DNA from 3 places in the Kushneria sp. Sum13 genome. Region 1 is predicted to be linked to each of the others. Evidence: predicted binding sites of a transcription regulator. Region 1 holds the regulator's gene; each other region holds the start of a gene.
The links. Region 1 encodes LexA, which represses DNA repair genes until DNA is damaged. Its sites were predicted from a motif close to TACTGTNTANNTANACAGTA; they were not measured.
Positions count from the first base shown of each region.

Region 2: a site for LexA is predicted at 1,760-1,779, ahead of recN (DNA repair protein RecN). Genes of this name have one in related genera too.
Region 3: a site for LexA is predicted at 4,386-4,405, ahead of uvrA (excinuclease ABC subunit UvrA). Genes of this name have one in related genera too.

Region 1 is NZ_CP199847.1:1,904,512-1,910,251, reverse strand. It holds gene ACUN8C_RS09020 (lipopolysaccharide kinase InaA family protein) at 1-701, shown strand, start outside; gene lexA (transcriptional repressor LexA) at 742-1,386, opposite strand; gene ACUN8C_RS09010 (TetR/AcrR family transcriptional regulator) at 1,552-2,262, shown strand; gene nagZ (beta-N-acetylhexosaminidase) at 2,259-3,308, shown strand; gene ACUN8C_RS09000 (mechanosensitive ion channel family protein) at 3,346-4,629, shown strand; gene ACUN8C_RS08995 (hypoxanthine-guanine phosphoribosyltransferase) at 4,622-5,209, shown strand; gene mfd (transcription-repair coupling factor) at 5,372-5,740, opposite strand, start outside.
Region 2 is NZ_CP199847.1:395,773-401,512, forward strand. It holds gene recN (DNA repair protein RecN) at 38-1,711, opposite strand; gene grpE (nucleotide exchange factor GrpE) at 2,001-2,627, shown strand; gene dnaK (molecular chaperone DnaK) at 2,796-4,718, shown strand; gene dnaJ (molecular chaperone DnaJ) at 4,806-5,740, shown strand, end outside.
Region 3 is NZ_CP199847.1:502,466-508,205, reverse strand. It holds gene fabB (beta-ketoacyl-ACP synthase I) at 1-713, shown strand, start outside; gene ACUN8C_RS02470 (lysophospholipid acyltransferase family protein) at 800-1,552, opposite strand; gene ACUN8C_RS02465 (sugar nucleotide-binding protein) at 1,549-2,424, opposite strand; gene ACUN8C_RS02460 (DNA topoisomerase IB) at 2,624-3,628, shown strand; gene ssb (single-stranded DNA-binding protein) at 3,685-4,308, opposite strand; gene uvrA (excinuclease ABC subunit UvrA) at 4,620-5,740, shown strand, end outside.

The DNA.
Region 1 (5,740 bases):
TGTCACAGAGCCTGCAGGGCGATTTTGACTTCTGGTGGCAGGCACCGGGAGAATGGGTAGAGCCTCCCAATCAGCGAAAGGGCGGCCTCAGCGGTGTTCGGTTTGTAAGTCCTGACCCGCAGGGGCCGTCGTTTTACGTCAAGATTCAGCATGGCCATCTCTTTCACAGCCTGCGCTATCCGCTGGGTCGGCCCACGACAGTACGTGAATGGCAGGGGCTCAATCGATGTCGAAAGCTTGGCGTCAATGCGCCGGTTCCCGTCTTTTTCAGAGCCCGCAAAGGCAGCCAGGGCTGGCAGGCCGTGCTGGTGACCGAAGCACTACTTGGTTATGAGAGTCTGCAGGCCATGCTGTTGGCCAACCGATATACACTGGAACAGCGTGCTGTCATTTTTCAGGCACTGGCGGAAAATCTGATCAGGCTGCATCAAAGTGGCCGCAAGCATGGACACCTCTATCCCAAGGAAGTGCTGGTGCGCCTGGATGGTGATGGCAAGGCTCATACGGCCCTGGTAGATCTGGAAAAGTGCCAGCGCCGACCGTCGGCTCGCCTGGCGGCCATGCGTGATCTGACGCGTCTTTTTGGGGATGCACGTCCAATGGGGATGCGCGACGATGAGTGCCATCTGATGATGGATATCTATCAGCGTGCCGGAATGGCGCTGGACAGGGACCGGCTCATGTTACCGCGCGTGCGGTGACGCGCCTCTGGCGCATCACCGCATGGGGCAAGAGGAAGGTTTAAAGGCTGTTACCGTCACCACCGCGGATGACACCCACGCCAACGCCTTCAATGTCCAGACTCTGGCGCGTCAGATCAATCGTGATGGGTTCAAAGTCAGGGTTTTCAGCGATCAGGCTGACAATGCTGCCCTGTCGCTTGAAACGCTTGACCGTGACATCGTCTCCCAGTCGTGCCACCACAACCTGTCCGTCGCGGGCGTCATGAGTGCGATGAACGGCCAGAAGATCACCATCCAGAATGCCGGCATCACGCATGGAAAGACCGCGGACCCGAAGCAGGTAGTCGGCGCCCGGATTGAAAAAATCGGCAGGCATCGGGCAGTAACGTGAAATGTGCTCGGCAGCAAGAATCGGGCTCCCGGCGGCCACTTCGCCAATAACGGGCAGTCCTGCAGTGATGCTTTCCTGTTCCTGAGCAACCTGCACCTGAGCAGAAATACGAATGCCACGCGATGTTCCAGGGATCATCTCGATGACCCCTTTCTTGCGCAGGGCGCGCAGATGCTCTTCAGCAGCATTGGGCGAGCGAAATCCCAGTGCGCCGGCAATTTCGGCACGCGTAGGGGGGTAGCCGAGTTCACTGATGGTCCTGGCAATGAAATCGAATACGGCCTGTTGGCGTGCGGTCAACGGTCGTGTCATGTGCAGTGGCCATTGTTGATGTATACAGTATGTGATTGTATCCAGTCATCAGATCAATGCAAGCGCTTCGATACTGTCTCCCGTGCAGGTGCCAGCCGGCAATGGTGCTACCATCATGAGCTGGTCTGCACGTTTTCATTTCATGATAGAGAACTGATATTTTCCATGGTGCCATCCGATACCGTGACCCGAATCCTTGATGCGGCGGAAGTACTGTTTGCCGAACATGGCTTTTCCGAAACTTCCCTGCGCCGGATCACGGGTCGTGCCGAAGTCAATCTGGCCGCTGTCAATTATCACTTCGGCTCCAAGCAGGCCCTGATACAGGCGGTGTTTTTCCGATATCTGGACCCTTTCAGTGCAGATCTTCATCAGCGGCTGGATAGGCTGGAGGCAGACGAGGCAAAATCCTCGGATCTTGACAGGCTTCTCGATACGCTTTTTATCAGCGTGCTGGAAATGCCCTCTGAAAGCCATGATCTCAGAACCTTCATGAAGCTTCTGGGGCTCGCCTATTCGCAGGCTCAGCGCCATCTTCGTGAAGAGCTTCGCAGCCGTTATGGTGATATCTTTTCGCGATTTTTAAAGCTTCTCAGGCAGGCGACCCCGGAGCTGGCCGACGATGAACGCTTCTGGCGGCTGCATTTCATGCTGGGGTCGGTCATCTTTACCCTGTCCGGTCTCAATACGCTGCGCGATATCGCAGAGCATGACTATCATCAGCGCATCACCATCCGAGAGCTGGCTCAGCGGTTGAAACCGGTCGCCCTGCATGCCTTGCGTGCCCCGGTGACCGAGGTTAATACCAGTGGCATGCCGGCGTCCTGTCCGGACCACGAGACGATTTCCCATCCCAGAACAGGAACGCATTCATGATCGATTCCGGGGCTGAAACCTTTGGTGGCCCTCTCATGTGCGATATCGAGGGCACGCGTCTGAATGACGTGGAGCGAGGCTGGCTTTCCGACCCTTGCGTGGGGGGAATCATTCTCTTTGCGCGCAATGTCGAGTCGCCCGAGCAGATGCGAAAGCTGTGTGATGATATTCGACGCTGCCGTTCGAACATCGTGATTGCCATTGATCAGGAGGGTGGGCGTGTTCAGCGTCTTCGCAATGGCGTCACTACGCTGCCGCCGATGGCGCAGCTGGGGCAGTACTATCGTCGCCTGCCCGATGAGGCGCTGTTGCTTGCCCGGGATACCGGCTGGCTGCTGGCCATGGAAATGGCGGCCTGCGGCGCTGATTTTTCCTTTGCGCCGGTACTGGATCTGGACGATGCCCGTTGCCCGGCCATCGGTAATCGTGCCTTCTCCGATGATCCGCATCATGTCACCGCGCTGGCCGGTGCCTTTATTGAAGGGTTTGAAGAGGCCGGGATGGCCAGTGTCGGAAAGCACTTTCCGGGTCATGGCGGGGTCACGCTCGATTCACATCTTGTGATGCCGGAAGATACCCGAACGCTGGAAGCACTCGAGTCACACGACCTGATTCCCTTTCGTTCGCTGTCTGATCGCCTGACCGGCATCATGCCGGCGCACGTGCGTTTTACCCAGGTCGATGATCGTCCCGCCGGCTTCTCAAAGCGCTGGCTGGAATATCTTCGTCACGACATCGGTTTTGAGGGCGTGATTGTCTCCGACGATCTTTCCATGGAAGGCGCAGCGATGGCCGGGGGCCCCGGTGAGCGTGTCATGGCGGCGCTGGAGGCCGGCTGTGACCTGACCCTTTTATGCAACGACCCTGAAGCCGCTGCCCGTGCTCGCGACAGGCTGGCCCGGCATGAGATGGCGCCGGCAGCCCGTCAGCGTCTGGGCAGGCTTCATTTCAGCGGCGAGCGTTTGACGCTTGAAGCGCTCAGGGCGCTGCCGCGCTGGCAGCGCACATATGACAGCCTTCAGCAGATCGACACACGGTCTGACTAACGACCAAACGCACCCATGACCTGAAAGGTCCCTCTTTATGGAAGCCACTGCACTCTGGCAGGACCTGCTCACCGATATGCGCGACCGCATGGATCAGCTGACCGGCCTGCCTGGCTGGGCCGCCATGCTGATCGGTCTGGCGTTTTTGACCGTAGTGGTCGATATCGTGTCGGCAATACTGCTGCGTCGGCTGGAGCGCCGTCTGCGTGATAGCCCAAGGCGCTGGGATGATGCCCTGGTGCATGGCTTTCGGATGCCCTTTCGGGTGTGGCTCTGGAGCGGTGCGTTATGCATGATCCTGACCCTGGTGGCTCGGGAAATCGAGTTCGAAGGGTTCAGTCGCTATATGGCCCTGGCGTTTGGCATGATCACCCTGGTATTGGTGTTCTGGGGCGAAACCCGGCTGATGCAGCGTCTCGAGCAGCGACTGGTCTTTCCGCCCGGCAGCTCGAAGTCGACCCCTGTGGATCAGACCACGGCCTCGGCGGTGACCAAGATTGTCGGGGCTATCACGCTGATCGTCGTCCTGCTGCTGGCCATGCAGATGCTGGGGGTCAACATGTCCAGCATTCTGGCGGTCGGCGGTGCCGGTGGTTTGCTGGTGGGCTTTGCCGCGCGCGATGTCATGGCCAATTTCTTCGGGGGAATGGTCATTCACCTGGACAAGCCTTTTCAGGTAGGGCACTGGATTCGCTCGCCCGATCGGGAAATAGAGGGCGTGGTTGAAGATATCGGCTGGCGTCTGACCCGTATTCGTACCTTTGCCGGGCCGCCCATCTATGTGCCCAATGCAGCGTTCAGTCGGATTACCATCGAGACGCCTTCCCGCATGCAGGCACGCCTTCTCTGGGAGAACGTTGGCATCCGTTATCAGGATGCCGATGCCATTGAGGCGATCACCGGCGACATACGTGAGATGCTCGACCAGGATGACGAGATCAACAGCGATGAGCTGATCACGGTGACGTTCAATCAGTATGGCGACTATTCGCTTAATCTGATGATCTACGCATTGAGCAGTGTCACTGACTGGCAGCGTTATAACGAGACTCGCCAGCGCATATTGCTCGCCGTGCGCGACATCATCTATCGACATGGCGCAGAGCTGGCCCTGCCTGCTTCAAGAATTTATGTTCCCGATGAGGTGCGCCTCGGTCAGAGGGCGCAGCAGGAAGACCTTGAGTCTGAAAGGGATTCCCGGCAGGATAGCGCCCCTCAAAATTCCCGGTCGACCTCCAGAAGCCGTTCGGGGAAGCAAAACAAGGGGCAGCCTGCCCCATTTGATACCGAACACAACAGTGAGTCAGATGGCGATGCCTGAACAGCATGATGGTCACCTCGAGATAGCCCAGTATCACAACGATATGAAGGTTTTGATGGATGAGGCAGATTGCCTGATCGATCTTCCTGCGGTTGAAAGGGCGCTGGATGACATGGCCGAGCGACTGACAAAGTCTCTCTCTGACAGCATGCCGGTGTTCTATTGCGTGATGAATGGCGGTCTGATTACGACCGGCCATCTGCTGACCCGTCTGGGCTTTCCGCTGGAAGTGGATTATCTCCACGCGACGCGCTATCGCGGTGGTCTGCGCGGTGGTGAGCTGTTCTGGCGTGTCTCCCCTGAAGTGCCCATGGCAGGGCGTCACGTGGTGATCGTGGATGACATTCTGGATGAGGGGGCAACCCTTGCCGCCATTCTCGAATATTGCCATCAGGCAGGGGCGGCCAGTGTGTCATCGGCCGTGCTGGTCGAGAAGATGCACGATCGCAAGGCGGTTCCTGACCTCAAGGCGGACTATTGTGGCCTGGAAGTCGAGGACCGTTATGTCTTCGGTTTCGGTATGGATTACAAGGGCTACTGGCGTAACGCCCCGGGCATCTTTGCCCCGCGCGGTCTCTAACCTCGGCGGACAAGCCTCTCAAGTGTCAGAGCACTAGAGCACTCGATTCCGGCATGCGAAGTAGCGCGCTGCAGACATGACGCCCAAAGGGCCGGGCATCAGGGCCGGCCCTTTTTCGTATGCGTCAGTCACACCCTGTGCCCGACTGACATAGTGAGTGCATCATGACTTCTGGTTGAAATGCTCCAGCAGGGATTCGACAGCGGAAAAGCGGGTCTCGGCCTTCTCCATGGGCTTTTCAAAGCGCAGAGTGTCAGCACCATCAAGGCGGTACTGGTCGGGCGCTTTCTGCATCATCTTGACCAGCGTCATCGGGTCAACCGATGTGTCGGCACCGAACTGTATACGGCCACGCTTGTCGCCTGCCTCCAGTCGTGTAATCCCCAGACGCTCGGCCTTGAAGCGAAGGGTAGCCTGGCGGAAGAGATGCTTGACCGGCTCCGGCAGCATCCCGAAGCGGTCGATCATTTCGACCTGCAGTTCACGTAGCTCGCCATCATTTTTGGCATTGCTGATCCGCTTGTACATGAC
Region 2 (5,740 bases), 1.5 Mb from region 1:
CGGCGTTTTGATGTCGGTAACCCGGAAGCCCCCGCTGCTAGTGGGCAGATCGCTGACTGACGTCCAGCATCTCACGGGCATGGGCCAGCGTGCGCTCTGAAAGGTGTACGCCTCCCAGCATCCGTGCCAGCTCCCTGACCCGTCCTCCCTCATCGAGCAGTGCCATGGTGGTATGAGTGGTGCGCTCATCCGCCTGTTTTTCGATATGCAGGTGCTGATGTCCCTGTGCGGCCACCTGAGGTAGATGAGTGACGCATAGAATCTGACCGTGACCGCCCAGCTGTCGCAGCAGCTGTCCGACGATTTCTGCCGTGGCACCTGAAATGCCGACATCCACCTCGTCAAAGACCAGCGTCGGTATAGTGCTGTGCTGTGCGGCGACTACCTGGATGGCAAGACTGACGCGGGACAGTTCACCGCCCGATGCCACTCGGGTCAGGGCGCGTGCCGGTTGACCGGGGTTGGCGCTGATCAGGAAGCTGACCCGGTCCATGCCGTCGGGTTGTGCTGTTTCCCGGCGTGCGACATCAACGGTAAAGTCCGCCTTTTCCATACCCAGAAAGGCCAGCTGAGACTTCACTTCCTCGCCCATGTGGCGTGCTGCCTCAGTGCGCTGCTCGGAGATCTGGCGGGCCAGTTCGCGCCAGGCGTTGCGCGCGGTTTCCGTGGCCTCGACCAGCGTCTCCATGTCTTCCCCGCCATCCTGCAGCGCGGAAAGTTCTGTCTGCAGGCGTTGATGCAGCGCCGACACTTCCTCGGGCATGACGTGGTGCTTGCGGGCGATACGGTGAATTTCGGCCAGACGTGACTCGACCGCCATCAGGCGATCAGGGTCCAGTTCAGTGGCATTGACGTAGCGATGAAGCTCATATCCTGCTTCCTGCAGCTGGATGCAGGCATCGCCGAGCATTCCCAGAATATTGGCCAGGGCGCCGCTGTCGCTCCCGGGCAACTGCTCCAGTCGCTGTCTGGCCTGAGTCAGGCGGGACAGGGCGCCGCTCTCATCATCATCGCAGCAGTCGGCAGCAAACTGCGCCTGAGTGATGATTTCTTCGGCATTGGCCAGGCGGGTCTGTTCTTCTTCAAGTGCCGAGAGTTCTTCTTCGCCCAGTGCCAGCGCGTCGAGCTCTTCAACCTGATAGCGCAGCAGCTGGCAGCGAGCCTGCTGCTCGTCACCGTTTTCCCGTGCATTTTTCAATCGGCGGCTGGCCTGCTGCCACTGACGATAGATCTGCGTGAGCTGTTCGACCTTCTCGCTATGGCCTGCAAAATCGTCCAGCAGACGCAGATGCGTCTCCTCGCGCATCAGGGTCTGATGAGCATGCTGACCGTGGATATCAATCAGATGTTCACTAAGCGCTTTGAGGTCGGCAAGCGTTGCCGGTACGCCGTTGATCCAGGCCTTTGAGCGGCCGTTGGCGGCCACCGAGCGTCGCATCAGACACTCCGTATCGTCGAGGTCGCGCTTGGCAAGCCATGCGCGTGCTTCGGACAGTTTCTCGACGTCAAAGCGCACCGCCAGATCGGCCCGCGAGGCACCATGGCGCACGCTGCCGGCATCGGCTCTTTCCCCCAGGCAAAGCGACAGGGCGTCCAGAAGAATGGACTTGCCGGCACCGGTTTCGCCGGTGATGGCCGTCATGCCATCGCGGAAATCCAGTTCCAGATGTTCAACAATGGCGTAGTTACTGATGGATAGCTGAGACAGCATGGCCACTCCCGTGCGCGGTGTCGCAAATGACTGGGTTTAGTGGGTGGAGACTGACTTTATATACAGTGAATGTGTTTTTATACAGCTGCCCTGATCGGGCTTCAATACCCTGAATTGGTAATTTCATCGTCGTCATGCCTTGAGATTGCGACCCGAATGCCCCATCTGGGTAAACAGTTTTCAGCATGAATGTCGCTCTACAGGATGACGCACTGACAGCCGGTCGCGTATGCCCGCGCAACATGAGCGCCATGATCCAATAGTAGACACAGCGAGTCAGGAGTGGGGTATGACCAACAAGCCGCATGATCCAAGAGATGAAGAACTCGAGCGTGCCGAGCGCGAAGGCGAGCCGCAACCGCTTGACACCGACAATACGGATACTCTTGAGGATATCGAAGGCGAACTGGCCTCGGACGACGATGCCGTGATGAGCCAGAGCGAGCAGGAAGCCGACGTTCTGGCCGGGCGCGTGGCAGAGCTCGAGCAGGAGCTGGCACAGGTGAAGGACCAGCAGGTCCGGGCCGCGGCAGAAGCGCAAAACGTACGCCGCCGTGCCGAGCAGGATGCCGAGAAGGCCAAAAAGTTTGCGCTGGAAAAGTTCGTCAAGGAGCTGCTGCCGGTCGTGGACAGTCTCGAGAAGGGGCTTGAAAGCATGAGCGAGGATGTCAGCGAAACGCATCGTGAGGGCGTATCAATGACCCTTCGGATGCAGCTGGACGTGCTCGGGAAGTTTGGCGTTGAGCAGCTCGACCCGCACGGCGAGCCCTTTGACCCCCAGTACCATGAAGCCATGACGCAGGTGGCCAATCCCGAGATGGATCCCAATACGGTCATGGACGTCATGCAGAAGGGATACACGCTTAACGGTCGCCTGGTTCGCCCGGCCATGGTGGTGGTGAGCAAGCAGGCCTGACTGCCCGGTTTCGGATGACTGACTACCCGGTTTCGGATGATTTGTCGACAACGATACGTGTGGGGTCTTGAAAAGCAGCGTAATGCCCACACATAGGCAGACATCCACGCAGCGTTGGCTGCGCATCGACAGCAATTCTGGTTCAAAAGATTTTTCGAGGTGACACTTATGGGACGCATTATTGGTATCGACCTTGGCACAACCAACTCCTGTGTGGCTGTGCTTGATGGCGACAAGACCCGCGTAATCGAAAACGCTGAAGGTGCTCGCACGACGCCTTCCATCATCGGCTATACCGGTGACGGCGAAACACTGGTTGGTCAGGCGGCCAAGCGTCAGGCCGTCACCAACCCGAACAACACCCTGTATGCGGTCAAGCGTCTGATCGGCCGCAAGTTCAAGGATGACGTTGTTCAAAAGGACATCAAGATGGTGCCCTACAGCATCATCGAAGCCGACAACGGCGATGCCTGGGTTCAGGTCAACGACAAGAAGATGGCACCGCCGCAGGTCAGCGCTGAAGTCCTGAAGAAGATGAAAAAGACCGCCGAGGATTATCTCGGTGAAGAGGTCACGGAAGCGGTCATCACCGTACCGGCCTACTTCAACGACTCTCAGCGTCAGGCCACCAAGGACGCCGGTCGTATTGCCGGTCTTGAAGTCAAGCGCATCATCAACGAGCCGACGGCTGCAGCGCTGGCCTATGGCATGGACAGCAAGGGCGGCGACCGTACCATCGCGGTTTACGACCTGGGCGGCGGTACCTTTGATATCTCCATTATCGAAGTGGCCGATGTCGACGGTGAGAAGCAGTTCGAAGTCCTCGCGACCAACGGTGACACCTTCCTTGGCGGCGAAGACTTTGACCTCAAGCTGATCGACTATCTTGTCCAGCAGTTCAAGACGGATTCCGGTATCGACCTGTCAGGCGATTCGCTCGCCATGCAGCGTCTGAAGGAAGCCGCCGAGAAGGCCAAGATCGAGCTGTCTTCCGCGCAGCAGACCGAAGTCAACCTGCCCTATATCACGGCAGATCAGACCGGTCCCAAGCACCTGGCCGTCAAGGTCACTCGTGCCAAGCTCGAGTCGCTGGTCGAAGATCTGGTACAGCGCTCGCTCGGCCCGTGCAAGACGGCCATGCAGGATGCCGGTCTCTCCAACAGCGAGATTCAGGACGTGATCCTGGTCGGTGGCCAGACGCGCATGCCGATGGTTCAGCAAAAGGTTGCCGAATTCTTTGGTCAGGAAGCTCGCAAGGACGTCAACCCCGACGAAGCCGTCGCCATGGGTGCCGCGCTTCAGGGCGGCGTACTGGGCGGTGACGTCAAGGACGTGCTGCTGCTCGACGTGACGCCGCTGACACTGGGTATCGAGACGATGGGTGGTGTCATGACGCCGCTGATCGAAAAGAACACCACGATCCCGACCAAGAAGACACAGACCTTCTCCACGGCCGAGGACAATCAGACGGCAGTGACCATTCATGCGCTGCAGGGTGAGCGCAAGCAGGCAGGGCAGAACAAGTCACTGGGTCGTTTCGACCTGGCCGACATTCCGCCGGCCCCGCGTGGCGTGCCCCAGATTGAAGTGGCCTTCGATCTGGACGCCAACGGTATCCTGAACATCACGGCGAAGGACAAGGCGACCGGCAAGGAACAGTCGATCGTGATCAAGTCCTCCGGCGGTCTCTCCGATGACGAGATTGATCAGATGGTCAAGGACGCCGAGGCGCACGAGGCCGAAGACAAGAAGTTCGAGGAGCTCGTTCAGCTGCGCAACCAGGCCGACGGCATGATTCATGCCTCGCGCAAGACGCTGGAAGAGTCCGGTGACAAGGCCACTGACGAAGATCGTCAGAGCATTGAAACGGCCATCACCGAACTGGAACAAGCGCTCAAGAGCGATGACCCCGAGCAGATCCAGCCGAAGCTGGATGCCCTGACCGAGGCTTCCGGTAACCTGGCCCAGAAAATGTACGCCGAGCAGGGCGAACAGGCTCAGGGCGAGCAGCCGGAAGGCACTCAGAAGAGCGGTGATGATGTGGTCGATGCGGACTACGAAGAAGTCAACGACGACCAGAAAAAGCAGTAAGGTTTTTCACGCCTGATCTGTATAACGCGGGAGCCTTGCTCCCGCGTTGTTTTTGCAGGTGTCAGACTTCGGAGGATTCGTTAGACCATGTCCAAGCGTGACTATTATGAGGTCCTCGGCGTCGAGCGCGGCGCCGACGACAAGGAAATCAAGAAGGCCTATCGTCGCCTGGCACAGAAGTATCATCCCGATCGTAATCCTGATGATGAGACGGCGGCCGAGAAGTTTCGTGAGGTCTCTGACGCTTATGAAGTATTAGCCGACGGTGACAAGCGTGCGGCCTATGACCAGTTCGGCCATGCCGGCGTTGATGGTCAGGGCGGCGGCTTTGGCGGCGGTGGCTTTGGTGGGGCCGGCGGTGCAGGCGGTTTCAGCGATATCTTCGGCGACGTGTTCGGCGACATCTTCGGGGGTGCCGGTGGACGGCGTGGCCCGGGCGGTGCCGCGCGTGGCAGTGATCTGCGTTACAACCTGGAAATTGATCTGGAAGAAGCCGTTGCCGGCACCACGGTCGATATTCGCGTGCCGCGTCTGGTGGAATGCGATCGCTGTCACGGTGATTGCGCCGAACCCGGTACCAGCAAACGCACCTGCTCCACCTGTAACGGCATGGGTCAGGTTCGCATGCAGCAGGGCTTTTTTGCCGTGCAGCAGCCCTGCCCGACCTGCCATGGTCAGGGGCAGAGCGTTGATACGCCGTGCCGCAAGTGCCACGGTGAAGGGCGTGTTCAGGAAACGCGCACCCTGTCGGTCAAGATTCCGCCAGGCGTCGATACCGGTGACCGCATTCGCCTCAACGGTGAAGGTGAAGCCGGCGTTAACGGTGGCCCGGCGGGCGATCTTTATGTGCAGGTGGCCATCAAGGCCCATGCCATCTTCGAGCGCGACGGGCGCGATCTCTACTGCGAAGTGCCCATCAATTTCGTGGACGCCACCCTCGGTGGTGAGCTTGAAGTGCCAACACTTGAAGGTCGCGTCAAGCTGCGCATTCCGCCCGAGACCCAGACCGGCAAGCTTTTCAG
Region 3 (5,740 bases), 1.4 Mb from region 1:
TCGAGCAGATCCAGCTGGGCAAGCAGGATGTCGTCTTTGCCGGCGGTGGTGAGGAAGAGCATTGGACCCTGTCGTGTCTGTTCGATGCCATGGGCGCGCTGTCCACCAGCTATAACGATTGCCCTGAAAAGGCTTCTCGTGCCTATGACACTGCCCGCGATGGCTTCGTCATCGCCGGTGGCGGTGCCATGCTGGTTCTCGAAGAACTCGAGCATGCCAAAGCCCGTGGTGCCAAAATTTATGCCGAGGTCGTGGGCTACGGCGCCAATTCCGATGGTCACGATATGGTCGCGCCCTCCGGTGAAGGCGGCGCTCGCTGCATGCAGCAGGCAATGTCGACCGTCAAGGGTGACATTGACTATATCAACACGCATGGCACCTCGACGCCGGTAGGCGATATGTGCGAGATCAAGGCCCTGCGTGACGTCTTTGGTGACAGGGTGCCCGCAATCTCCTCGACCAAGTCGCTGACAGGACACTCTCTGGGTGCTACCGGTGCACAGGAAGCCATCTACTCGCTTCTCATGATGCAAAACGATTTCATCTGCGCGTCAGCCAATATTGATGAAGTCGATCCGCAAGCCAGTGACCTGGATATCGTGACAAAGCGTCGTGACGGTGTACGCCTTGATCGAGTGCTGTCCAACAGCTTCGGGTTTGGCGGCACCAATGCCTGCCTGATCTTTCAGCGTATGACTGACCAGTCGATCTGATTGCTGCACTATCGGTACGAAAAAGGGCGCCCTCAGGGGCGCCCTTTTTAATGTTACGGCGGTTCAGATAACGAGGGCTTCGATATTCACAGTGCGCTGGCAGATGCTTCTTCGACCGCAGGCCTGGGTACGCTTGAAATACGTGAAAGCTGCTCCTCGATCCACTGCTCGACTTCCCGGGCCACCTCATCGGGCCTGCGATCCTTGGTGGCGATGGGCTCGCCAATCACGACATTGATCTGCCCGGGGGTCTTGATAAAGCTTTTGCTCGGCCAGTGTTCACCGGCATTGTGGGCTACCGGCAATATCGGCACGCCGGCCCGACAGGCCATGTGAATACCGCTTTTGTTGAAGCGACGACGCTCTCCCGGCGGCACCCGGGTACCTTCAGGGAACAGCAGCACGGAAAGCCCGGAAGCAAGACGGGCAGCGCCCTCACTCAATACCATCCTGAGCGCTCGCGAGGGTTTGGAACGATCCAGAGGAATGGGACTGAGCATTCTGAGCGCCCATCCAAAAACGGGAATCTTCAGCAGTTCCTGTTTGAGCACCGTACACATGGGCGACTTGATGGTCTGGAGAAAGAGGGTCTCCCACTCGCTTTGATGGTTGGACAGCAAAACGCAGGGCGCGTCCGGAATATGATCGCGCCCCTCTACCCGATAGCGCACGCCACAACAGAGGCTGAACCAGACCACAATAAAGTGGTTGTAAAGATTCAAGACTCGAAAGCGGGCGTTGAGGGGCAAAAAAAATGCCAGCGGCACCAGAGTAACCGCGCTGACAAGAATGGCCATCAGATAGCCGGTATAAAATAACAGACTGCGTAGCGCCTTCACGGCCCCTTCTCCTCGTCAAAGCGTGTCTGACACCACTGTTCGAGCATGGCATCCAGCGCCAGCCGCCAGGGCTTTTGATGCACGCCAAAGGTCTCAAGCATCTGACGACAGTTGAGTACGCGTCGCAGCGGCTGATCATGATGATGGTGCAATGGCTGAATCTCGCCGAGCGTCAGATTGATATGTCTTCTGGCCAGCTGAATTTCCAGCTGGTGGCGCACGACGCAGTGAAAGGTATAAAGACTGACCGGTTCCACACCGGCAAGATGATACGCCCCCCAGGCATTGGCACCTGAAAACTGCTGGGCCAGCATGCCAATCATGGCACGCGCCACGGCCTGCACCGGTGTTGGGCAGATAATCTCGTCTTCTGCGGCGCGCAGTGGCCTGCCATTGGCCAGAGCGTCCAGCACCTCTGCAAGCCTTGCGTTGCGCCCTTCCAGCGCCATCAGCGGCCCGGTACGCACGATAAAGTGCTCAGCCAGACCCGATCGAATGCGATTGCCCGTTTCCAGCAGACGCTGTAGCCCTTCATGACGAGGCGAAGGCAGCACGCTTTCCTCAATGGGCATGTCCGACCCGGCTTCAAAGACCTGGTCGCTGACCAGCCAGACCAGCGGCACCCCCTGGGCATGACAGGCAGTCATGACGGCGTCTACCTGATCGACATGCTCAACAATCTCGGCATGGTCGACACTGGCTGGATCCAGTAATGGCGGAAAAATGACGGCGTCCGGTGCCCGGGCCTTCAAATGTGACAAGGAGCACTGACGGGAACGTTCAATGATCAGCTTAACATCGCTTCGCGAGTCGCTTTCATCGATGAGCGCCCGACCAAGACAGTGATCGGCATCAAGCAGTAATAGTTTCATTGATTTTGCGGCCCGACAGAAAATGACGTCACTCTTGGCGGGCAGTGACGCGGCAGGCCCGACACTTTACAAAAAAAACCCATGGGTTGCACTGTCCCTGCCCTGCTCTGCAACGCCGGCCCGTCCCGGCGGACAGGTAATAATCGTCTATGATCAGTCAGAGTTCCTGTAACGTTTACCAGCCAGGAAGCCTGACTGCATGACAAAAGACGCCACCACCGTGACACGCCATCGCAGCGGCAAGGGATTTACCTACCGCGACGAAGGCGGAAAGACCCTGAAGGATCGCCAATGGCGAGAGTGGATCAAAAGCCTTGCCGTGCCTCCGGCATGGCGCGACGTGGCCATCAGCCTTGACCCCGAGGCGCGTATTCACGCCACAGGAAGAGACGATGCCGGGCGCAAGCAGTATATCTACAACAGCAAATGGCGCGAGCAACGAGAGAAAATGAAATTTGATCGCATTGTCGATTTTGCCCAGCGGCTATCAACCATGCGACGCATTACCGGTCAACACATGGCGCGCGAAGGCATGCCGCGTGAGAAGGTGCTGGCCTGCATGGTCAGACTTCTGGACACGGCGTATTTTCGTCCCGGCAACGACAGCTATAGCGAGCAGAATGACTCCTATGGGCTGACCACCATGCGTTCGCGCCATCTCACCATCAACGGTGACGAGTTGATCTTCGACTATCAGGGCAAAAGCGGGCAGCAACAGCACAAGGTAATCGAGGATGAAAAGCTGGCCCGGATTGTCGGAGAACTGGATGACATCCCGGGTTACGAAATCTTCAAGTATTTTGATGATAACGGCCGCAAGGTGCGCGTCGATAGTCACGATCTCAACGAGTACATTCATGACGTCATGGGGGAGCGCTTCAGCGCCAAGGATTTTCGTACTTGGGCCGGCACTTCCATTGCCGCTCTGGCGCTGGACGAGCTGGGCATCGGTGATGATGACGATATCAGCCAGCAATACATTCGTGAGGCAGTAGAACGCGTGGCCTCCCGGCTGGGCAACACACCCAGCATTGCACGGGCCAGCTACATCGACCCCCGGGTGATTGAGAACTATCTCGATGGCCGGCTGTTGCGACACTTTCTGGAGCAGATAGAAGAAGCACTCGATCAGGATGACCTGACCGGGCCGGAAGAGCGCGCCATTTTGAAGCTTTTGCAGACCCGATTGAAAAAAGGGCACTGATTCATTAAAAAACCCGCCGGATGGCGGGTCTGGTAAGGCGCAATATATTCCGGCGTCTAGAACGGGATTTCGTCATCGAAATCATCGAAGCTGCCAGGATTGGGCGCGCCGCCACCCTGACCTTGACCGGCCTGCTGGTTGCCCGGGGCACCCTGCTGGTTACCCTGACCGCCCTGCTGACTGCCCTGCCCATAGCTGTTCTGGCCCTGACCGTAGCCACCCTGATTCTGGCCGCCCGAGGGGCTGTTCTGGCGGGCGCCGCCGCCCTGCTGGTCATAACCACCACCCTGCTGGCCATAGCCGCCGCCGCCCTGACCGCCGAAGTCGCCGCCCTGAGCACCGCTACGGCTATCTAGCATCTGCATGTCGTTGGCCACGATTTCAGTCGAGTAACGGTCCTGCCCATCCTGACCCTGCCATTTGCGGGTCTGCAGACGCCCTTCGATATAGAGCCGAGAGCCCTTTTTGACATACTGCTGCGCAATTTCGGCCAGTTTGTTGAACATGACAACGCTGTGCCACTCGGTGCGCTCCTGACGCTGACCACTCTGACGGTCAGTCCAGTTATCAGTAGTGGCCAGACGCAGATTGCAGACAGGACTGCCGGAGGGCAGAAAACGTACTTCCGGGTCCTGACCCAGATTACCGATCAGTATGACCTTGTTTACCCCACGGGCCATGTTTCTCTCCAGTGCCGGCTGGCATGTTTAAACGAATGGACTGCCAGGGACATTGCCTTGACATGATCGTCTATAATAACTGTATGGATATTCACTGCAATGCAGGCCTTGCCACGCATATCGTTGAACGAACAAAAGCAGCGCTTCAAGCGGCTGCTTTTGACGTGCCCTGATGGGCACCCGCCCCGGTATGGTGTGCTGTTACCATTTTACCGGGCCGCGCATCACATGGAAAACGCTGTGCACTGCATTTTGCACCTCGTTTTCAACTCCTTCTATAGTGTCTTTCCGACGTCGGCGATGAGGTAGGTATGGATCGTATTTCGGTGAGTGGGGCCCGCACCCACAACCTGAAGAACATTGATGTCGAGCTGCCCCGTGACAAACTGATTGTCATTACCGGGCTCTCCGGATCAGGCAAGTCTTCTCTGGCCTTTGACACCCTGTATGCAGAAGGACAACGGCGCTACGTCGAATCGCTGTCGACCTATGCGCGCCAGTTTCTTTCCATGATGGAAAAACCCGATGTGGATCACATCGAGGGGCTGTCACCGGCCATTTCCATTGAACAGAAGTCCACATCCCACAATCCGCGCTCGACGGTCGGTACCATCACCGAAATATATGACTACCTGCGCTTACTGTATGCCCGCGCCGGTACACCGCGCTGCCCCGATCATGAACTCGATCTTGAAGCCCAGACCGTGTCGCAAATGGTCGATCAGACGCTGGCACTGGAAGAAGGCACCCGTGTCATGCTGTTGGCCCCCATTATCAAGGGCCGCAAGGGAGAACATCAGCAGGCCCTGACCGAGCTGCGCACCCAGGGGTTTGTGCGGGTACAGATTGATGGCCAGACCTACGAATTCGATGAACTGCCGACGCTGGACAAGAACAAGAAGCACGACATCAGTGTCGTGGTGGATCGTCTGAAAATTCGCCAGGATATCGATCAGCGCCTGGCAGAGTCGTTCGAGACCGCACTGGGGCTTTCCGACGGCGCCGCCGTGCTGCATTTCATGGACGGCGATCGCGAGGACATGATTTTTTCGTCGCGCTTTGCCTGCCCCATCTGTGGCTACTCGATCGCCGAACTCGAGCCACGCATGTTCTCCTTCAACAATCCGGCAGGTGCCTGCCCAGGCTGTGATGGTCTGGGCGTGCACCAGTTCTTCGATCCCGACAAGCTCATTCGTCAGGACGAGCTTTCCCTGTCGGAAGGGGTCATCAAGGGGTGGGATAGACGCAGCATCTACTATTTCAACCAGCTCGAAGCAGTGGCCGCCCACTACAAGTTTGAGCTGGAAACCCCCTGGCAGCAGCTGCCACAGCGGGTGCGCGACGTGGTACTGCACGGCAGCGGCCGTGAATCCATTTCGTTTTCCTACGTCAATGATCGCGGCAAGAAGGTCTCCCGCGAGCATGCCTTTGA